2 linked regions of the Thiocapsa bogorovii genome follow. The protein of the gene in region 1 interacts with the protein of each later gene in a pairwise test. Links are inferred from orthologs where the notes say so. Each region holds a gene or a part of one and is shown on either strand. Other genes may lie near its edges. The genes, in order: LT988_RS20595 and rlmN.

What was found.
Region 2: the proteins of LT988_RS20595 (region 1) and rlmN interact in binary tests that used the Escherichia coli proteins (3 or more experiments, as listed by UniProt). The link is inferred for Thiocapsa bogorovii from one-to-one orthologs.

Annotation. Positions count from the first base shown.
Region 1 is NZ_CP089309.1:4,623,375-4,634,158, reverse strand. Bases 7,796-10,784 are described here. They hold LT988_RS20595 (DEAD/DEAH box helicase), read left to right. Parts: upstream 7,796-8,585; coding sequence 8,586-9,983; downstream 9,984-10,784. Other genes in these bases: LT988_RS20590 (tellurite resistance TerB family protein), read right to left, coding at 10,123-10,784; gyrA (DNA gyrase subunit A), read right to left, coding at 7,796-8,224. Outside these bases: LT988_RS20625 (prephenate dehydrogenase), read right to left, coding at 1-507; hisC (histidinol-phosphate transaminase), read right to left, coding at 504-1,616; pheA (prephenate dehydratase), read right to left, coding at 1,749-2,855; LT988_RS20610 (phosphoglycerate dehydrogenase), read right to left, coding at 2,855-4,039; serC (3-phosphoserine/phosphohydroxythreonine transaminase), read right to left, coding at 4,231-5,313; more of gyrA, read right to left, coding at 5,573-7,795. UniProt on the Escherichia coli protein: DEAD-box RNA helicase involved in the assembly of the 50S ribosomal subunit at low temperature. Exhibits RNA-stimulated ATP hydrolysis and RNA unwinding activity. Acts before DeaD.
Region 2 is NZ_CP089309.1:3,645,156-3,655,756, reverse strand. Bases 7,595-10,400 are described here. They hold rlmN (23S rRNA (adenine(2503)-C(2))-methyltransferase RlmN), read left to right. Parts: upstream 7,595-8,335; coding sequence 8,336-9,466; downstream 9,467-10,400. Other genes in these bases: LT988_RS16310 (RodZ domain-containing protein), read left to right, coding at 10,269-10,400; pilW (type IV pilus biogenesis/stability protein PilW), read left to right, coding at 9,463-10,257; ndk (nucleoside-diphosphate kinase), read left to right, coding at 7,899-8,327; LT988_RS16330 (acetyltransferase), read right to left, coding at 7,595-7,608. In the rest of the region: LT988_RS16375 (L,D-transpeptidase), read left to right, coding at 1-191; LT988_RS16370 (Tat pathway signal sequence domain protein), read left to right, coding at 312-737; LT988_RS16365 (MotA/TolQ/ExbB proton channel family protein), read left to right, coding at 880-1,596; LT988_RS16360 (ExbD/TolR family protein), read left to right, coding at 1,586-1,975; LT988_RS16355 (ExbD/TolR family protein), read left to right, coding at 1,981-2,385; LT988_RS16350 (energy transducer TonB), read left to right, coding at 2,385-3,251; LT988_RS16345 (bifunctional metallophosphatase/5'-nucleotidase), read left to right, coding at 3,401-4,909; LT988_RS16340 (fibronectin type III domain-containing protein), read left to right, coding at 5,334-5,912; LT988_RS16335 (hypothetical protein), read left to right, coding at 6,009-6,590; more of LT988_RS16330, read right to left, coding at 6,652-7,594; more of LT988_RS16310, read left to right, coding at 10,401-10,601.

The sequences.
Region 1 (10,784 bases):
GGCACCGCAGGTCTCCCACATCGCGGTGACGCGTGCGAGTGCATCGGCGTCGGTCTCGGGCAACGGGGTCAGGATGACGCGACGCTGACGGTAGAGCTCGGCAAAGGACGCCTCTACGCCACTGTACTCGGTGCCGGCGATCGGATGACCCGGAACCAGTCGCGGCGGCACGCCGCCGAAGACACCGCTCGCATCCGCCACCACGCTGCCTTTCACGCTACCCCCGTCGGTCACCACCGACGCGGGATCGAGCCGGTCGCGGATCGCCTCGAAGACACCGCGCATGGCGCCGAGCGGCACCGAGACAAACACCATGTCCGCGCCCGCCACCGCCTCGGCGGGATCCCGTGTCAGCAGGTCCACGACACCGAGGTCGCGCGCCCGCTCGAGGTTGGCGAGCCCGCGCCCGCAGCCGACGATCTGCTTCACGGCGCCGGCCTCCCGAAGAGCCCGCGCCAGGGATCCGCCGATGAGTCCAACCCCGATGATCGCCAATCGCTCGATCATGACGCGAGGATGTCCTCGAGCGCGGCGATGCAGCGGGCGTTCTCCGCTTCCAGGCCGATGCTGATGCGCAGGTGATTGGGCAGACCGTAGTTGGCGACCGGTCGCACGATGACACCGCGTTTCAACAGATCATGATTCACGGTACCCGCGGGGCGACCGACATCGACCGTGATGAAGTTACCGACCGACGGGATGTACCCGAGCCCCATGCGTTGGAAGGCATCGAGGTACTGGCGCATCCCCGCACGGTTGAGCTCGACCGATGCGCGCACATGCTCGCGATCGCCGATTGCCGCGGCCGCGGCCGCCTGGGCGAACGCGTTGACGTTGAACGGCTGACGCACCCGGTTGAGCAGATCCGCCACATGCGGATCGCTGAGTCCGTAACCGACCCGCAGCGCAGCCAACCCGTGGGCTTTCGCGAAGGTCCGGGTCACGATGAGATTCGGAAACTGCTCGAGCCAGTGCGTGGCGTCCGGGAAGTCCGGCTCGCCGACGTACTCGGTGTAGGCCTCGTCGATCACGACGATGCAGGTCCGCGGTATGGCCTCGATGAATGACTTCAGCGGCGCGGCCGCCAACCAGGTTCCGGTCGGGTTGTTCGGGTTGGCGATCCAGACCACGCGCGTCTTGTCCGTCACGAGACGCGCCATCGCGTCGAGATCATTGCCGTATTCACGCGCTTTGGCGACCCGCGCGGTCGCACCGACCGCCTGAGTCGAGATGGGATAGACCGCGAAGGCATGCTCGGAAAAGACCGACTCCACGCCTGGAAAGAGGAAGGTTCGGGCGATCAGGTCAAGCACGTCGTTCGATCCGTTCCCGATGGTCACGGCCGTTTGCGGGACACCGTGGAACTCGGCGAGCACGCGTCGCAGCTCGAAGCCGCCACCATCGGGATAACGACCGATTTCGCCCATAAGACCGGCGATCGCTTCGCGCGCACGGGGGCCTGGGCCCAACGGATTCTCGTTCGAGGCGAGCTTCACGGAGTCGCGAATACCGAGCTCGCGCTCCAACTCCGAGACCGGCTTGCCGGGGACGTAAGGCGTGAGTCCGGCGATTCCGGGTGCGGTCAGGGGCAGGAATGGATTGTCTTGGACAGTCATGAGTAGCGGCTCGGCTGCAGCTGTGATGGTTGGATGTCCTCGGTCGCCAGATCAACCGAAGGCTCGACATGGGACGCGACCTCGATCGACTCCCGATCGAGGAACCTGTCATAACGGATGCGGCCCGAAGGCTCAAAGCACCGCCAACGGATAAGACCCGAGCACCTTGAACAGAAGCGATGCCTGCCTGAGGTTCTCAAGCGCGAGCGCGACCTTGGGGTCGTCTCTGTGACCCATGATGTCGATGAAGAAGACATAATCCCAGATGCCGCGGCGTGAGGGACGTGACTCGATGCGGGTCATGCTGATGCCGTGGGCGGCCAGCGGTGTCAGCAGGGTGTGGAGGCCGCCGGCCTGATTGCGGCAGGACAGCAGCAGGCTGGTCTTGTCCTGGCCTTGGCCGCTCGGGCGAGAGTCCTGCGGACCGATGACGAGGAAACGGGTGGTATTGCCGGGTTCGTCCTCGATGCGCTCGGCGAGCACCTTGAGTCGGTAGATCTCGGCGGCTTGGAGGCCCGCGACAGCCGCGGCATCCTCCTCCGTCGCGGCGGTACGGGCGGCCTCGGCGTTGCTGCCCACGGCGACACGATCGGCGTTCGGGAGATGTCGATCCAGCCAGCCGCGGCACTGCGCCAAGGATTGCTGGTGAGAATAGACGGTGCGGATCGCGCAAAGATCCTCGGTCACGCTCATGAGGTGATGGTGGATCCGCAGACTCACCTCGCCGGTGATCATCAGGGGCGAGGCCATGAACATGTCCAGGGTGTGGCTGACCACGCCTTCGGTCGAATTCTCGACCGGGACCACGCCGAAATCGCAGGAGCCGGCCTCTACCTCGCGGAAGATCTCGCCGATGGTGGCCAAGGCGAAGGTCTTCACCGAGTGGCCGAAGTGCTTGATGGCCGCAGCCTGGGTAAAGGTCCCGGCCGGACCGAGAAAGGCGACGTTGAGCGGGCGCTCGAGAGCCAGACAGGCGGACATGATCTCGCGAAAGAGGCGGGCCACCTCTTCGCCGTCGAGCGGACCCGGGTTGGCCGCCTTGATGCGACGCAGGACCGCGACCTCGCGCTCGGGCCGATAGAACTGCACTCGACCGCCGTCGGCCGCCGTCTTGATGTGGGCGACCTGTTGGGCGCAACGGGCGCGCTCGCTGATCAGACCCAGCAGCTCCAGATCGATCGCGTCGATCCGATTCCGCACGTCATCCAATGCGTCGCCCTTTGCGCTCTTGTCCTCCATCAGTCGATCCGTTCCCGAGCCCCGAGACAACGCACCGAGAGGACACCGCCGATGCCGCGTAATTGCTTCGCCGTGTCTTCCGAGCACCGCTGATCGATATCGATCAGGGTCACCGCAACGTTGCCGCGCGAACGATTGAGCATATCGAGAATATTCAGCCCCGCTGCAGCCAGATCGGTCGAGATCTGCCCGACCATGTTGGGTACATTGCTGTTGACGATCGCGATTCGGTAGCCGCCGTTGCGCGGGAGATTGATCTCGGGGAAGTTCACCGAGTTGGTCACGTTGCCGTTCTCGAGATAGTCGCGGATCTCGTCGGCGACCATCACCGCACAGTTCTCCTCCGCCTCTTTGGTCGAGGCACCGAGATGCGGCAGAGTAATCACCCGTGGGTGGTCCTTCAACAGGTTGCTCGGGAAATCGCAGCAGTAGGCATAGATGTGGCCCTGATCCAGCGCGGTGACGACCGCGTCGTCGTCGATGATCCCGTCGCGCGAAAAGTTCAGCAGGACAGCGCCCTTGCGCAGTGTGCGCAGCCGCTCTGCGTTGATCATGTGCCGCGTCTCGGGCGTGAGCGGCACATGGAAGGTGACGAAATCCGAGCGCGAGAGCAGATCGTCGATGCTCAGCGCCGGCTGCACGTCGCTCTCGAGTTGCCAGGCGCGCTGGACCGTGATGGTCGGATCATAGCCGACGACGCGCATCCCGAGTGAACGTGCCGCGTTGGCGACCTTGACCCCGATCGCGCCGAGACCGATGACGCCCAGCGTGCGCCCCGGCAGCTCGAAGCCCACGAACTGCTTCTTGCCCGCCTCGACCGCCTGATGAATGGCCGTGTCGTCACCTTCGAGCTGACGCGCGAAGCGCCAAGCCTGACCGATATTGCGTGCCGCGATCAACATGCCGGCGATCACGAGCTCCTTGACGGCATTCGCATTGGCGCCGGGCGCATTGAAGACGGCCACGCCGCGCTCGGTCATCGCCTGAACCGGAACATTGTTGGTCCCGGCGCCGGCGCGCCCGATCGCCTGCACGCTCGACGGGATGTCGGCCGCCTCCATCTTGGCCGATCGCACCAGGATGGCATCCGGATGGGCGATCTCCGAAGCGACCTCGTAGCGGTCTCGCGGCAACCGGTCGAGCCCGGCGACGGCGATATTATTAAGCGTCTGTATTTTGAACACTGAATCGCGTCCTGAGTGATAAGCGGATGTTGGATTGGAGGGTCGAGCGTCGCGCGCTTCAACCGGCCTTTCAGTCGACGCGATTCAGAAATAAAAAAAGATCATCCTGAACCGCGTCCGCGCCGAGGGCCGAGGTGACATGCAGCGCAAAACCAAAACCCGGACCGCGCATGTCACGCCGATGACGCGGTTCAGCCGTGCTTGCGCTCGAATTCCTGCATGAAGCCGACCAGCGCCTCGACGCCCTCCTGCGGCATTGCATTGTAGATGCTTGCGCGCATGCCGCCGACCGAACGATGGCCCTTGAGCGTCGTCAGGTTCGCGGCCTTCGCCTCTTTGATGAAGGTGTCGTCCAGCTCCGGGTCGGCGAGGGTAAAGGGGACGTTCATCCAGGAGCGCGACCCCGGCGCGACCGGGTTTTTGAAGAAGCCCGAGTCATCGATCGTCTTATAGAGGAGCTCGGCTTTGCGTGCGTTGATCTTGCCCATCGTATCCAGGCCACCAAGGCCCTTCAACCACTCGAAGACCAGTCCGGCGAGATACCAGGCGTAGGTCGGCGGGGTGTTGTACATGGACTCGTTGTCGGCCTGGACCTTGTAGTCCAGCATGGTCGGTGTCCCGGACAGGGTCTGGCCGAGCAGATCCTCGCGGACGATCACGATGGTGAGCCCCGCCGGGCCGATGTTCTTCTGGGCACCGGCATAGATGAGTCCGAAGCGCGAGACCTCGATGGGGCGCGACAGGATGGTCGAAGACATGTCCGCAACCAGAGGCTTGTCGCCGACATCCGGGACATAGGGAAACTCGACGCCCTCGATGGTCTCGTTGGGGGTGTAGTGGACGTAGGCGGCATCGTCGCTCAGGGTCAGCTCGTCCTGAGACGGCGCACGGGTGAAGCGTTCGGTCTCGGTACTGGCGGCAACATGGACTTGACCATAGCGGCGCGCCTCGGCGATCGCCTTCTTGGACCAGGAACCGGTGTTCAGATAGTCCGCACTCGCCGCGCCGCGCAGGAGATTCATGGGTATGGCTGCGAACTGTGTGGATGCGCCGCCCTGAAGGAACAGGACCTTATAGTTGGCCGGGACCGCCAGGAGCTCGCGCAGATCGGCCTCGGCTTGGGCCGCGATCGACATGAACTCCTTGCCGCGATGGCTCATTTCAGCGACGCACATGCCGCTGCCGCGCCACTCGAGCATCTCGTCGCGCGCCCTGCTTAGGACAGGCTCAGGAAGCATTGCAGGGCCTGCGCTGAAGTTGTAAACCCGAGCCATTCTGTGATCTCCGTTAAACCGCGCCCGGCGCGGTATGCGATGTTTTTGGATGGAATCGGCCCCGACAGCCTTGACGAGCGTTGGAGCCGGCGCGGTTTAAACTATTAAAACATATATCATTTTAAACCACGCCCCCGCGAAAGGCCGTGGATGCGCCGAACGGTGAGCTCACTCGAAATTCAGCATTTCGCTCCGAACGCGGTTTAGAAGGCGCGCGTCCGCAGCGCGCGCCAACCGAAAACCGACAACAGCGGTTGCTCTATGCCTGCGGATCGCTGTCGGGATCGGCATCGGGAGACTGATCATCATCGTTCGGCTCGTCGTTCGCCTCGTCCGGATCTTGATGCTCGGCAAGATCCCCATTGCCTTCCTTCTCGCCCTCCAGCGCGACGATCCGCTCGAGATAGACAAGCCGCTCGCCCTCGCCGAGATTGATCAGCTTCACGCCCTGCGCACTGCGACCCACGACCGGAATCTGATCGATCGGGGTGCGGATCAGTGTGCCGCCCTCGGTGATCAACATGATCTCGTCGCCGGGACGCACCAGCACGGCGCCGACCTGGGCACCGTTGCGCTCGGAGGTACTGATGCCGATCACACCCTTGGTGCCGCGACCCTTGGTCGGGAAGTCCTCGACACGGGTGCGCTTGCCGTAGCCGTTTTCGGTCACGCTGAGCACGGTGCCGGGCTCGGGCACGAGCAGGGAGATCACCTTTTGCCCCGGCGCAAGTGACACGCCGCGAACGCCGTGGGCGGTTCGACCCATCGCGCGGACCGCACCCTCGCTGAAACGCACCGCCTTGCCGGCGGAAGTGAAGAGCATGAGGTCCTGCTTGCCGTCGGTGATGGCAACGCCGATGAGATACTCGTCTTCACGCAGATCGATCGCGATGATGCCGCGCGAGAGGGGCCGCGAGAAGTCGTCGAGCGGGGTCTTTTTGACCGTGCCGGCGCTGGTCGCCATGAAGACGAAATAGCCGGACTCGTAGTCGCGCACAGGCAGCACGGCGTTGATGCGCTCGCCTTGCTCCAGCGGCAACAGGTTGACCATCGGCCGACCGCGCGCGCCGCGACCGGCCTGCGGCAGCTCGTAAACCTTGAGCCAGTACACGCGCCCGCGACTGGAGAAGCAGAGCACGGTGTCGCGCGAGTTGGCCACGAAGATGCGGTCGATGAAGTCTTCTTCCTTAAAGGAGGTTGCGCTCTTGCCCTTGCCGCCGCGCCGCTGCGCCTGATAGTCGCTGATCGGCTGGGCCTTGACGTAGCCCTGATGCGACATCGTCACCACGACCTCTTCAGGCGCGATCATGTCCTCCAGGGTGAGGTCGGTGTGGTCGACCTGGATCTCGGTGCGCCGGTCGTCGCCGAACTGATCGCGGATCGCCGTGAGCTCCTCGCGGATCACGTCCATGAGGCGATCGGATTCGGAGAGGATCATCAGTAGGGCGGCGATCTTGTCGAGTATCTCCTTGAATTCGTCGAGGATCTTGTCCTGCTCCAGCCCGGTCAGGCGTTGAAGCTGCAGATCCAGGATCGCCTTGGCCTGGCGCTCGCTCAGCCGATATCCCCCGTCGACCAGACCGAAGGCCGATTCGAGCTCCTCGGGGCGGGTCTGCTCCGCGCCGGCACGCTCGAGCATGCCGGTCACCGAGCCGGGCGCCCAGGTCCGCGCCATCAGTCCCTCGCGCGCCTCGGCCGGGTTGGCCGATGCCTTGATCAGGGCGATGATCTCGTCGATGTTCGCCAACGCGATCGCATAGCCTTCCAAGACGTGGGCGCGGTCGCGGGCCTTGCGCAGCTCGAAGAGGGTGCGGCGCGTCACCACGTCGCGGCGGTGACGGATGAAGTATTCGAGGATCTGCTTGAGATTCAGAGTCCGCGGCTGGCCGTCGACCAGGGCGACCATATTGATACCGAAGACCTGCTGCATCTGGGTGTGCTGGTAGAGGTTTGCCAGCAGCACCTCGGCGTAGGCATCGCGTTTAAGCTCGATGACGACGCGCATGCCGTCCTTGTCGGACTCGTCGCGCAGACCGTCCTGGGCGATGCCCTCGATCTTCTTTTCCTTCACCAGCTCGGCGATGCGCTCGAGCAGACGCGCCTTGTTGACCTGGTAGGGCAGCTCGGTGACGACGATCGCCTCGCGCCCGCTGCGCTTCTGGACCTCGATCATGGTACGGGCACGGATGACCGCTCGGCCGCGACCGGTCCGGTAGGCCTCGCGGATACCGCGCACGCCGTTGATCAGCGCCGCGGTCGGGAAATCCGGGCCGGGCACCAGCACCATCAGCTCCTCGATGGTGATCGACGGGTTGTCGATGGTCGCCAGACAGGCATCGATGACCTCGCGCAGGTTGTGCGGCGGGATGTTGGTGGCCATGCCCACGGCGATGCCGGATGAGCCGTTCACCAGCAGATTCGGGAAGCGCGCCGGGAGGACAACCGGCTCATGCTCGGTGTTGTCGTAGTTGGGTATGAAGTCGACCGTGTCCTTGTCGAGGTCATCGAGCAGTGCGTCGGCGATGCGCGTCATCCGCACCTCGGTATAGCGCATGGCCGCGGGGGGATCCCCGTCGACCGAGCCGAAGTTGCCCTGCCCGTCCACCAGCAGGTAGCGCATCGAGAAGCGCTGCGCCATGCGGACCATGGTGTCGTAAATGGCCGAGTCACCGTGAGGGTGGTATTTACCCATGACGTCGCCGACCACGCGAGCAGACTTCCGGTAGGCACGGTTCCAGACGTTGCCCTGCTCGCTCATCGAGAAGAGGACACGCCGGTGAACCGGCTTGAGTCCGTCGCGCACATCGGGAAGCGCGCGCCCCACGATCACGCTCATGGCGTAATCGAGGTAGGACTGACGCATCTCGTCCTCGAGATTGATGGGAAGAACTTCTCTCGCGAAATCTGCCATGGGCGTGGTAAACCGACGTTGAGGCGTGCCGCGCGGAGCACCGTAACGGGCCGCGTTTGTACGGATGATTAGCCGGTGAAGTTTACCACGCGGGGCACCCCTTCCCCATCCATAACGGCGACTTTGTCGCCGATTCGCCCTGCCTCAGGGGCAACCGGAGACCACGGCGGTCGATTCCAGGACAACCTGATTACTTCCGCTGTGGCGAGGAGGCGCAACGCCGGCCCGGGGTGCGCGGGGGCGTGCGATATGGCGACAACTCCGTGCATGCTCGGTGGAGTCAGACGTCGGCGGCGGTGGAGCTGCGCGGCGACGCAGTCCGCCTGCCGCGAAGGCCCGTATTTGGTGTATCGTGGCGCACATGAACAGGAACTTTGCTGAGTTTTTGCTTCCGGACGCCCTCATGCGCGGACTGGAAAAAGAGGGCTTCGAGACCCCGACGGAGGTCCAAGCTCAGGTGATCCCGGCTGCGATGGAGGGTCTCGATCTCTTGGTCTCGGCCGCGACGGGCTCGGGGAAAACCGCCGCCTTTCTGCTGCCGGTCATGGAGCGCTTGGTCGGCGCGCCTCGCTCCGACAGCGGGACGCGCGCCCTGGTGTTGGTGCCGACCCGTGAGCTGGCCCGCCAGATCCATGTGCACTTCACTCGCCTCGCCAGCTACACGCGCCTGAACAACGGCGTGATTACGGGCGGCGACTCAAGGGCGCATCAGATCGCGACCCTGCGCAAGAACCCGGAGATTCTGGTGGCGACGCCCGGTCGCTTGCTCGAGCTTCTCGAGAAGGGCGAGGCCGACCTGACCGACCTGGAGATCCTGGTCCTCGACGAGGCCGACCGCATGCTCGATATGGGCTTCGTCGACGATGTCCTCACGATCATCGGCCGGACCAACCCGACGCGCCAGTCGATGTTGTTCTCGGCGACCCTGCACCACCGAGGCCTGAGTCGTATCACCGAGCGCCTGCTGCGCGATCCGCGCGTACTGACCGTCAATCCGGTACGCGAGCAGCATCCAGACATCACGCATCAGGTCATCTTGAGCGACGGTCCCGAGCACAAGCAGCAGCAGATCCTCTGGCTGCTCCGCAACGAGACCTACGAGAAGGCACTGGTCTTCACCAACACCCGCGACGGTGCGACGGCGCTCGGCAACTATCTGATCGGCGAGGGTCAACGCGCGGCCGTACTGCACGGGGAGTTGGAGCAACGCGAGCGCAATCGTGTCGTCGGGCTGCTGCACAGCGGGCGGGTCAATGTCCTGATCGCCACCGATGTCGCGGCACGCGGGCTCGACATCCCCGGTGTCGAGCGAGTGATCAACTTCGACCTACCGCGCAGCGGGGACGATTATCTACACCGCACCGGGCGTACCGGCCGTGCCGGGGAGCAGGGCGTGGCCATCTCGCTGGTTGGTGCCGCCGAATGGAATCGACTGGAGAGCATCGAGCGGTATCTGAATCTCGGCCTCGAGCGTCGCAGCATCGAAGGGCTCAAGGCCTCCTTCAAGGGTCCGACCAAACGCTCGGGTGCGAAAAAAGGGGCAAAAAAGAAGAGTGCGGCCAAGGCCCTCGGTGCGAAGGCCGCCGCGCCAAAGCCCAAGGATCGCCTGCGCGACCGCAAGAATATCGGAAAAAGGCGTCGCCCCAAACCGACTGCGGGAAGTGAGGTCGGGGTCGAGGCCGGTCATGCGCCGCTCGGAAAAAGACGGCCGCATCAAGCCCAGCCTGAACCCGAGCACGGCGACGGGGCGAAAAGCTGATCCCCGCGCCCACATCCATCCCGCACGCGGGCTCCGCACCTTTGCCGCCACCAAGACACTGAACCGAACTGCCGATGGTTCGAGGTTTCACGCCCTTGCCCGCGTTGCCGTCGCGGACGAAGGGCCCAACCCCGCGCCCTCAGACCGTGACGCCCATCGACTGGTGGATGTGTTTCACAACGAGAGGATGCAGTCCGGCCTTCTCGGCAAACCGGCGCAAATAGTCCTGCTCTTGAGGGGTGTCGACCTCGACGGCCAGCAGTGACGCGGCATAGACCTCGGCAGCCACCTCCGGGCTCGGGATCTCGGCCACGAAGGCGTCGAGATTCAGCGGCTGGCGCAGCTCCGTCATCAACCACTCCTGTGCATCTGCGCCCATGCCGGCGGCCTCGATCTTGCCGACGATACGCTGGATCTCGTCGACGCTCACCTGGCCATCCGACTTGGCGATGTTGATCATACCCTTGATGACCAACTGCGCAGTGTTCTCCAACGCCTGCTCCTCCGCCGCGGTCTGCGGAGCTCTGAGGCCCAACGGCAACTCCGGCGCTCCGCTCGCAGCCGGCAGTCCGCCGGCCTGAGCCGCTTGACCCGATTCGGTGAACGCCTTGTAGGCGATCCCGGCCAACATCGCGAGCGCACCCCCGGTCATCGCGCCTTTCACGGACTTTCCTCCGCCGCCCAAGACCGAGCCGAGCACGGCACCGATCCCGCCGGCTTGCATCGGATTCTGCGAGGCATTCCCGAGCGCGCCCTTGGCCATTTCCAGGAGGTTGCCCAGCATATCGCCGCCGGCACCCC
Region 2 (10,601 bases), 980 kb from region 1 along the record:
GCTATACCAATCAGCTCGGCATGCAGGCCTGGATGCCCTACTCCATTCAATTCTACGGCCACTATTTTCTGCATGAGGGCTGGCTTCCGGGCTATCCGGATTCGCACGGCTGCGTGCGCGTCGGCGAGAAGGATGCGCGCTTCCTATTCGAGCGCATGAAGATCGGCGATCTTGTGAGCGTGGTCGACTGATCACACCCGCGTCCGCCGGATCCGGGGCCCCGCTGTATCTCGAAATTCGATCGTCCCCGATTGACCCATGCCCCGAGGGCGGCGAAGATCTCCAGCTGGATAGCTGATCGGTTCCATCGGATGACTCAACGCAACCTTCTACAGGCCTTCCTGCTCCTGACCATCGGCACCTGCGCCGGAATCGGCAGCGCACAGGAGATCAAGCTCGAGCTCAACAAGTTGGAGCCCCAGCCCGAGACGAAGGCCTGTCGCGCCTATCTGGTCTTCGACACCAGCGGCGGACCGGCGATCGAGGCGCTGCAACTGGATCTGATCCTGTTCGATCAAGCCGGGGTGATCGCTCGGCGGCTTGCCGTCGACACCGCACCTCTACGGGCGGCGAAGACCACCGTGAAGCTGTTCGATATTCCTGATCTCGACTGCACCGACATCGGTCGCATCCTGATCAACGAGGTGCTCGAGTGTCGCGATGCCGAGGGCCCGCACTCCGATTGCATCGAGCGCCTGACACTGTCGACGCGCGCCGAGACGCCTCTGGTAAAGTGACCGTAAATGCCGCGCCGCGCCGAGGCCAGCCCCGAGAAGAGACCCGATGTCTGAAACCGCGACCGCCGCCGCATTCGCCCCGCTAACCGCTGTAGGTTCCGAAATACCTGATCCGGTGGCGGCAACGGGATCCTGGCTCGGTATGATCGTACCGTCCCCGATCGCGACTGCGATTCCCGAGCCGCTGCGCGCACTGATCGACGCCGGTGGCCCGGTGATGCTGATCCTGGCTGCGATGTCGGTCTTCGCCCTGACCATCGTCCTGATCAAGCTCTGGCAGTTTTCTCGCTTGCGAAAGGGCGGCGCCGAGCGCGTCGAGAGCGCGCTGAACGACTGGCAGGCCGGTCGATGGGGCGAGGCGGTCGAGAGGCTCGCCCTCGCGGACAACCCACTCGCCGGGGTGGTTCGGACCGCTATGCTCGGCAGTCTTCACGCGAACGATCCGGCGGCTCTGCGCGAAGAGGTCGAACGCCGAGCTCAGGGGGTGATCACGGCCTTGCGTAGCCATCTACGCGGGCTTGAGGTGATCGCCAGCCTCAGTCCGCTGCTCGGTCTGCTGGGAACCGTGATCGGGATGATCGACGCCTTTCGCGCCCTCGAGGCGGCCGGAAATCAGGTCGATCCCTCGGTGCTGTCCGGTGGAATCTGGGTCGCACTGCTGACCACGGCCGCGGGACTGTCGGTCGCCATCCCGACCGTCGTCGCGCTGAATTGGCTCGAGCGCATCCTCGAAGGAGTGACGCGTCGCTTGGAGGATCAGGTGACCCGCGTCTTCACCGGAGGCCTGCAGCTCGACGGCCCGCTCGTGTCGTCACAACAACCGCCCGTTCTCGCGCCTCGGATCCGGCATGCGGTTTGAGTCGCCCGCACCCCGTCGCCGACTGATCGGCCTGACCCCGTTGATCGACGTGGTCTTCATCCTGCTCGTCTTCTTCATGCTCGCATCGAGCCTCATCAAATGGCAAGCTGTCGAGATGGGCGCGCCGGCCTCGGCGACCGCCGGGACCTCGTTGGTCGGCGCTTGGCTGGTGCGCGTGCGACCCGAGGGCCTGGATCTCAACGCGGAGGCGATCGCCGCCGCCGAGCTCTCCCGACGAGTCGCCTCGCGGATCGCCGAAGACCCGTCGCAACGGATCCTGATCCAGCCCGCGGCGGGCGTCAGCCTCCAGCGATTGGTCGACGCCCTGGATCTCCTGCGCGACGCCGGCGCAACAGACCTGACCCTCCTGCGCCTCTGAATCCCATGCGATTGAAACGGCCCAAACCAGCAGCCGACAGCGAGGCTAATCTGATCCCGCTGATCAATGTCGTCTTTCTGCTGCTGATCTTCTTCATGTTGGCCGGCCGACTCGCCCCGACCGACTCGGCCGCCTTGGCTCCCCCGCGCTCGGATAGCCCGCAGAGCGCACGCGCGACGCCGCTGATCCTGCTGGTCGACCGAACGGGACAGATGAGCCTCGACGGCGAGCTGCTCGAAGAGACGACCCTCGCCGAGCGGGTTGCCGAACGGCTCGCGAACGGCCCTCCGCACCTACAGATCAAGGCCGACGCGACCCTCGAAGCGCTTCGCGTGGTCGAACTGCTCGACCGGTTGCGCGCCGCCGGGGCCGAAGACATCGACCTTTTGACCTTGGCGCGAGAGGAGTGATGGAACTGCGACGTTATCAGTGGATGCTTGCGCTCCTCTTCGCCCTCGCTGTCCATCTCGCCCTCGCGAAGCTGCTCGAACCGGCTGCACCGATCGCAGTAAACGATCCCGGCATCCGCATCGCTCTCGGAGGGGCCGGGGCTGCCGGTGGCGAGGGCGCAGCAGATGGGATCGAGTCCATCGAGGCAAACATCCCCCCGGCCGCGACCTTGGAGGCGACCGCGATCCAGGCCATCGGCGCCTCCGCCCTCGTCACGGCCACCGAGACGATCCGGGCTGCCGAGCCCCAACCGCCTCCACCGATCACTGCCGTGGAGCCCGCGAGCCCGAAGCCGAAAGCCGAGAGCGTCCGCGCCCCTAAGACCCCGCCGGCACGAACCGCTCGGGCCGCCCCTGAGCCGAAACCCGAGAAGAGAGCCCAAACAACAAAGCCCCCAACGAGCGGCGCCAAGACAGCTTCCGTCGATGCGAAAGCGGCCGGCAAAGCCAGCGCCAAACCTGGCTCGGGCGGCGGAGACGCCGCATCAGCGGCCGGAGCGGGCAGCGGCGGAACGGCCGGAAAGGCTGACGGGGGCAAATCCAAAGACCGTTACTACGCACAGCTCGCAGCCTGGCTGGAGCGACACAAACGCTATCCATCCCAAGCCCGAAAGCTGCGCCAGGAAGGCATCGTCAGGGTCCGTTTCGTGATCGACCGCAACGGGAAGGTCATCTCACATCGCATTGAATCAAGCTCCGGCCATACTGCGCTCGACCGTGCCGCATCGGAGCTTTTGAGACGGGCATCCCCGATGCCTGCGATCCCGGCAAGCATGGGTCGGTCTAGGCTGGAGATCGTGGTACCGATCGCATATCGATTGCGATGAAGCGGTGAGCCCCGTCGCAATCACGGCGATGGCTCGGGGCAGCCACTCGGATCGATTGCGATGACGCGGCCTCGCCGCCGTCGCGCCGTTTGGTGTCCGACCTCAACGACCCAACTCACCGTCCGTCGGTTCAACCCAAGGAACACGACATGCAGTCCGTAAGGCCCATCCACCGTTGGTCGTGGCTTCTCCTCCTTGTTCTGGGCCCCTCCCTTTCCGGAGCCGCCTGCGAGCCGGGAGACGCCCTGACACTCCTGCATTTCAACGACTTCCACGGCCAGCTGGAGCCCTACACCGACCCGCGCGACGGAACCGAGCGCGGCGGCATCGCCCGCCTTGCCGCGACCGTCGCCGAGGTTCGGGCGGAAGATCCGAGCCGCCCGGTCGTGCTGTTGTTCGCGGGCGACCTCCTGCAAGGGACACTGACCTCAAGTCTCTTCCTAGGCGTGCCCGACCTGGTGCTGTTCGAGCGCATGGGTGTGGACGCCGCGGTCATGGGGAATCACGAGCTGGACTATGGTCAAGAGGTGTTCCGCGGTTTGACCGAAGAAGCCGCCTTCCCTTTCCTGACCGCCAATGTGGCGTCCGACCCGGAGCCGCTGCCGGTGCTGTCTTCCATCGTGATCGGACGGCCGGGTGAACCGAAGATCGCGGTCCTGGGACTCACCACACCGGAGCTGACCACCGCCACCCATCCGCGAAACATCGAGGGCATCAGCGTGGAAGAGCCGATCGCAGTCGCCGGACGCCTGCTGCCTGCGCTGAGGGAAGACGCCGATCTGGTGGTGGTCCTCTCACACATGGGAATCGCGGACGACCGCCGGCTGGCCGAATCCGTGTCCGGCATCGACCTGATCGTGGGCGGCCACACCCACAACCTCTACGAGACGCCGGTGTTGACGGATAACGTGCCCATCGTCCAGGCCGGCGAGCGCGGCGGCTGGCTGGGACGCATGGATTTCAGCTGTCTCGAGGGTCGACTCACGCCCGACGAGTACGCCTTGATTCCCATCGACGCCGCGAGCCCGGAGGATCCGGAGATCGCCGAAGAGGTCCAACGCATCACGCTGGACGCCGAGCGGGAGCTCAATAAGGAGGTGGGTCTCAGTGCGCAGGAGCTCAGCGCCTGGCGCGAGCTGATTCGTCGCGAAGAAGCCCCGTTCGGCAACTTCGTGGCCGATCTGGCCCGCGAAATCACCCTGGCGGATGTCGCCCTATTCAACGGGGGCGGCTTTCGGGCCAGCATCCCCGCCGGGCCCGTCACCCTCAAGTCGATCTATCAGGCCTTCCCCTTCCGAAACGAGCTGGTTTTGGGTGAACTGACCGGCGCTCGACTGCTCGCTGCGCTCGAGCGCAGCGCGGCGCTGGACCCGTCGGAGAACCCCGGCGGCTTTCTCCAGGTCTCCGGGGTGCGCAACATCATCGCGGACGGACGACTTGCGAATGCCACGATCGGCGACATCCCCATCGATCCCGCACGCCGCTATCGGATCGTGACCTCCGATTTTCTCGCGGCCGGCGGAGACGGCTACGCGATGCTCGCGGAGATGACCGAACCCGTCATGACCGGACGCCTGATTTCGGACATGGTGATCGAGGGTTTTCGCACCGATAGCCCGGTGAGCGTCGCAACAGACGGGCGGATCCTGCGACGCTGAATCGCTGCGCGCCGCCCGAGTGCGCCTGGCCCATCCCGCTCACGCTTGCCCCTTCACGCGGCCCGAAGACGCCGGCAACCGCGGTCCGGCGACATCCGCGCATTGAGCTTCGCACACGCAAAGACGGCTCCCTTGGTCTCGGCACTCCCCGCAACCCGCTCTCGGCATGTCGTCGGCAATGTGACCCACCGCACACTTCGTTCCACGCGCCGCCCTCGTCACCCGTGTTTTGACGCCTAGGTCGCAGAACCGCCCCTGCGTAGCTGGTTAACTCAGCTCAAAGGGTACCGGAGTCAACGAGGGGCTCAACCCGGGACAAACCATCCGATTCGGTTCCCGAGCCCTCGGAGCCCCTCCGACACGCGCTGAGTAGAGAGTGATTCCGAGACCCGGCCTCGTCACTCGAACCGACACGGGGAACGCCATGCGACGCACTCGGGCACTCCAAGTTCACCTTCGGACCGACATCTACCTCGGCCTAGTTCTGTTTGCGCAGCTCTTCCTTCTGCTCTTGTTGTCATCGGCAAGCGGCTTGTCCGGAGCCACGACCGGCAGCGAGGTCAAACTCGTATGGAATGCGGTGAACGACAGTCGGGTCGCTCGCTACGAGGTGCACTACGGGACCGCCAGCAAGACCTACGATTCGAACGTTCAAGTCACCACCGCATCGGCGACCGTCTCCGGCTTGGAGGGCGGCTCGCAATACTTCTTCGCAACGCGGGCATGCACGAGCGACGGGGAGCTCTGCAGCGCCTTCTCCAACGAGGTGAATGTCGATATTCCGGGGACGCCGCATTCGGCATCCGGGGTCGTGACCATGCGCGCGGCGGCGAATGCTCGATCCGCTCGGCGGTCGGCCTCGGTCGCCGCCGATAACACCCTCTCAGCAACTCGTCCGGCCATCGAGATCGGCGAGGTGGAGATCAATCAGGAATGGCAATGGGTCGAATTCCAGCGCGCGTTCGTAGACCCGGTCGTCGTGGTCAAGGCGTTGAGTAACTAAGACACCGAGCCGGCGATCGTCCGGGTCGACGCGATCAACGCCAACGGCTTCTCGATTCGCGTGCAGGAATGGGACTCTCTCGACGGCGCACACGACTTGGAAACGGTCTCGTACGTGGTGATGGAGCGCGGGCGCCATCAACTGGCCAACGGAGCTCAGATCGAGGCCGGATCGCTGATCACCGGAACGACGCTGGCCTTCCAACGCCAGACCTTCAGAGCGTCCTTTGCAGACGCCCCGGTTGTCTTCGCGAGCGTCGTCAGTTTCAACGAGAGCGATGCCGTGACGGCACGGTTGCACGCGATCGCGTCCGACGGCTTCGAGGTCGGACTGCGCGAGCAAGAGGCCAATAGCCAACGGCATCGACCCGAACGTGTCGACTTCATCGCCTGGGAGGCCTCCACGGGTGTCGTCGACGGGATGCGATACGAGGTCGGACGCACCGGACGCAACGTCGACCACGAGGCGCACAACCTGGTCTACCAAACCGCGTTCGTACGGCCTCCGGTGCTCGTCGCCGACATGCAGACGACACACGGCGACGATACGGCAGCCCTGCGGTGGGATAATCTGAACGTCGACTCCGTGGAGCTGCGGGTCCAAGAAGAGCAGTCGCGCGATCGGGAGAGGACGCACGTGTTCGAGGAGGTCGGTTACTTCGTCGCCGACGTCGAATAGGCCCCGCACCGAGCCCGTGCCCGATGTCGCAGCGCCTCCTTGGAGGCGCTGCGACTTTTCGTTATGAGAACGCGGCGCGGAACCGCTCCAGAAAGGTTTCGTATTCGGCCTCGGGCAGCAGGTTGATCCCGGCTGCCGCCTTGCGCCCACCGCCGGTCGGAAAACTGCGGCAGAGCGCGTCCGCCCCGTCCGGGCGCGCGAGCGGGGCACGGACACTGACGAGAAATCCGCCCCCGGCCAACCGTGTCAGCATGGCGTGAGCCTGCTCGGGCGCCTGCCCGGCCAGCTCGTTGGCGAAAACGCCGCTGGCGCGGCGGGACCAAGGCTCGGCCGGCAGGACAAAGAGACGATGCCGCTCGCTCTCGAACGCGGGGTCAACGGCACGGGCACGGGCCATATCGTCGGCATAGCCGTCACGCAAGGCCGCGAACGTCGGATCCTCGACGATGAAGGCCAAGGGATCTGCGTAGGGCTGCAAGCTGCGGAAAAGGACGTCCGGGGCAAACAAGAGGTCGTCTACCGTCTCACCGTAACCGTTGTAGTTGAGGTAGATACCGAGGTCGCGCAACAGCCCGAGCTCGCCTTCGGTCAGATCCAAAGGCTCAGCGGCACGACGCGCGGACGCGTCGAAGTTATCCCCGAAGGTCCCGACCACGGCCCACGCGCGTTGGGAACCCTGTAGATAGTCATCGACCAGCAGACTGGTCCCTTTGTCGGGCAGCGTCTCGATGTGAACGTCGAGCGACGGGTGGACCGGGATCTCGCCGGCAAAGTGGTGATCGAAATAGCGAATGCGCGCACCCTGCCCGAGCAAACGCTCGACCGCACTGCGATTCTTGTCGAACGAGATATCGAGCGCAGTCACCCGATCGCCGTCGACCGCCTCGACCCGATCGAGCAGGGCAATGTCGCGTTTGACCCCGGTGACCAGGATGCTCTCGATCGGCTCGGCCAGACGCAGCTGCTGCAGAGCACAGAGACCGTCGGCGTCGCCGTTGAAGACATCGTATTGACTCATCTGGAAAACCGTTTGCGTGCAGATGGATGTCAGATGATTATCCGCCCAATCGCCCGACCGGTCCAAATCCGCATCCGCCATTCATGACGCCTCGCAACGCCGTTCACGCCGAACACGGCTTTGCCGGCGTTGCTCGAGGCGTTCGTGATCGGTAGACTTTGCAATCCACTCAAGTCTCCGACGGGGTCGGGCCGCGTGGCGAGCCAACGGGCAGATTGTCCCGGGGAACTCAGCTCGCGATTCCGCCGATCCGACCCAACCTCTTTTCGAATCCTCTATTTGGAACCAACATGGCCATCGAGCAGACCCTGTCTATCATCAAGCCCAACGCCGTGGCGAAGAACGCCATCGGCGCCATTTTGAGCCGTTTCGAAGCCGCCGGGCTGCGCATCGTCGCCGCGCGAATGCTTCACATGAGCAAGGAACAGGCATCGGCCTTCTACGGGATCCACCAAGGCAAGCCCTTCTTCGACGAGTTGGTCGAATTCATGACCTCCGGTCCGGTGATGGTCCAGGTGCTCGAAGGGGAAGACGCGGTCGCGAAGAATCGCGACATCATGGGCGCGACCAACCCGGCCAATGCCGCGCCGGGCACCATTCGTGCGGACTTTGCCGATTCATTCACCGAAAACGCGGCACACGGCTCCGATGCCGTGGATACCGCGGCCGTCGAGATCGCCTTCTTCTTCCCGGAAGGCGTCTGCCCGCGCACCCGCTGAGGATCCCCGTGACCAACGCCGAGCTCAAGCCCAATGTCCTCGACCTGGATCTTGCCGACTGCGAGAGACTGGTGCTCGGGCTCGGTTTCAAGGCGTTTCACGGCCGCAGCCTCTTCAAATGGATCCACAAGCATGGCGTCGTCGATTACGACGCCATGACGGACCTCTCCAGGGCGTTGCGCGATGCACTGCGCGAGAGCGTCGAGATCCGACTGCCCCGAATCATCTACGATCAACCCTCGGCAGACGGAACCATCAAATGGATCATGGAACTGGAAGACGGCCAGCGCATCGAGACCGTCTTCATCCCGGAGGGACGCCGCACGACCATCTGCGTCTCCTCGCAGGTAGGGTGCGCGCTTAACTGCTCCTTCTGCGCCACCGCCACACAAGGCTTCAACCGCAACCTGACGGTCGGCGAGATCGCCGGTCAGATCTGGCATGCGACACGACAAATCGGCACCGCGCCTTCGAACGTCGTCATGATGGGCATGGGCGAGCCGCTGGCCAATTTCGATGCCGTCGTCAAGGCGATGGCGATCATGCAAGACGACTTCGCTTACATGATCGCGAAGACACGCCTGACGCTCAGCACCTCGGGCATCGTCCCGAATATCTACAAGCTGCGCGAGGTCAGCGACGTCTCGCTGGCCGTGTCGTTGCATGCGCCGAACGATACCCTGCGCGACCAGTTGGTGCCGATCAACCGCAAGTACCCGCTCGCCGAGCTGCTGCCGGCCTGCAAGGCTTACGTGGGTGCCGACAAACGCCGCCGCATCACCTGGGAGTATGTGATGCTCGACGGCATCAACGACAGCCTAGCGCATGCCAAGCAGATGATCCGCTTGCTCGAGGGGATCCCGTCGAAGGTCAACCTGATCCCGTTCAACCCGTTCCCCGGCAACCAGTACGGCACCTCGCCGCCCGAACGCATCGAGGCCTTTCGCGCGCGCCTCGCCGGGGCCGGCATCTTCACCATGACCCGCAAGACACGCGGCGACGAGATCGCCGCTGCCTGCGGACAGCTCGTTGGGCGGGTCGAGGATCGCACCCGTCGGCTCGGGCGCGTCGCGGTCCCGATTCCGTCGGAGAGCCCATTGGACGGCAGTTTCCGGGCCGGGAAGGCGGCGAACTCATGACGAGTCATCTCGCCGTCCGCCTCGTCACGCATGCCGTCATGGTCCCGAGCGCGCTCTGTTTGGGCTTGTTCGGCTGCGCGAGCAAAGCCAACCGACAAGACACCGACCCGCTCGGGCTGGATCCGCAGGACAGCCCCGCCACCCTCTACGTCGAAATGGCCGAGGAGTACTACAATCGCGGCCAGACCGAGGTCGCCTTCCGTCGCGCCCAACAGGCGATCGAGGCCGACAGAAAGAATCCCAAGGCCCACGTGTGGCTCGCCTTCATGTACGAGGAGATGGGCAAGCCGGACCTCGCGGCGACGCACTACGAGCGCGCCGTCAAGCTCGCCCCGAACAACTCGGATGTCCTCTACGCGTTCGGGGCCTATCAGTGTCGACAAAGACACTACGCAGAGGCGGACGTCTACTTCAAAAAGGCACTTGAGAATCCACTCTACGCAACGCCTTGGGTCGCGATGACCAACGCAGCCACTTGTGCGAGCAGTGCCGGTGACGCGGCCAAGGCGGAACGCTACTATCGCGCTGCGGTCGGCGCCAACCCGGGTTTCGGCCCGGCGCTGGTGAAGCTCGCGGAGATCGAGCTCAAACGCGGCAACATGCAGGGGGCGAAGCTCTATCTGGATCGCTTTTTCGAGCCGACGACCTTGCGCACCCCGGCAACGGCCCGCGAGGCACTCGCCGCCGCGGTCACAACCGAACGCGCACTAGGTAACCGAGCCCGCGCAGCCGAGTACGAGAAGGCGTTGCGCGCGAGCTTTCCCGATACACCCGAGACCCGCGAGCTGTAGGGACCTCACGAGTGACTAACCAGACACAATCCACCGACCCGAACGACCAGAACGTAGTCGAGTTCGGCGATAGCCCGGGGCGACGCCTCCGGGTCCAACGCCAATCGCGTGGCCTGGCGATCGAGCGGATCGCGACACAGCTGCACCTCAAGCCCGAGGTCATCGAGTCGCTCGAACAGGACCGATTCGACCTCTTGCCCGGCCCGGTCTTCGTCACCGGCTATCTGCGTAACTACGCGCGTGCGCTCGGGCTCGACCCGGCACCTCTGATCGCGGCCTACCAGTCCCATGCCGAAAGCACGGACGCCGTCTTGCCGTCACGCCGTATGTCGGGCTCGGGCGCG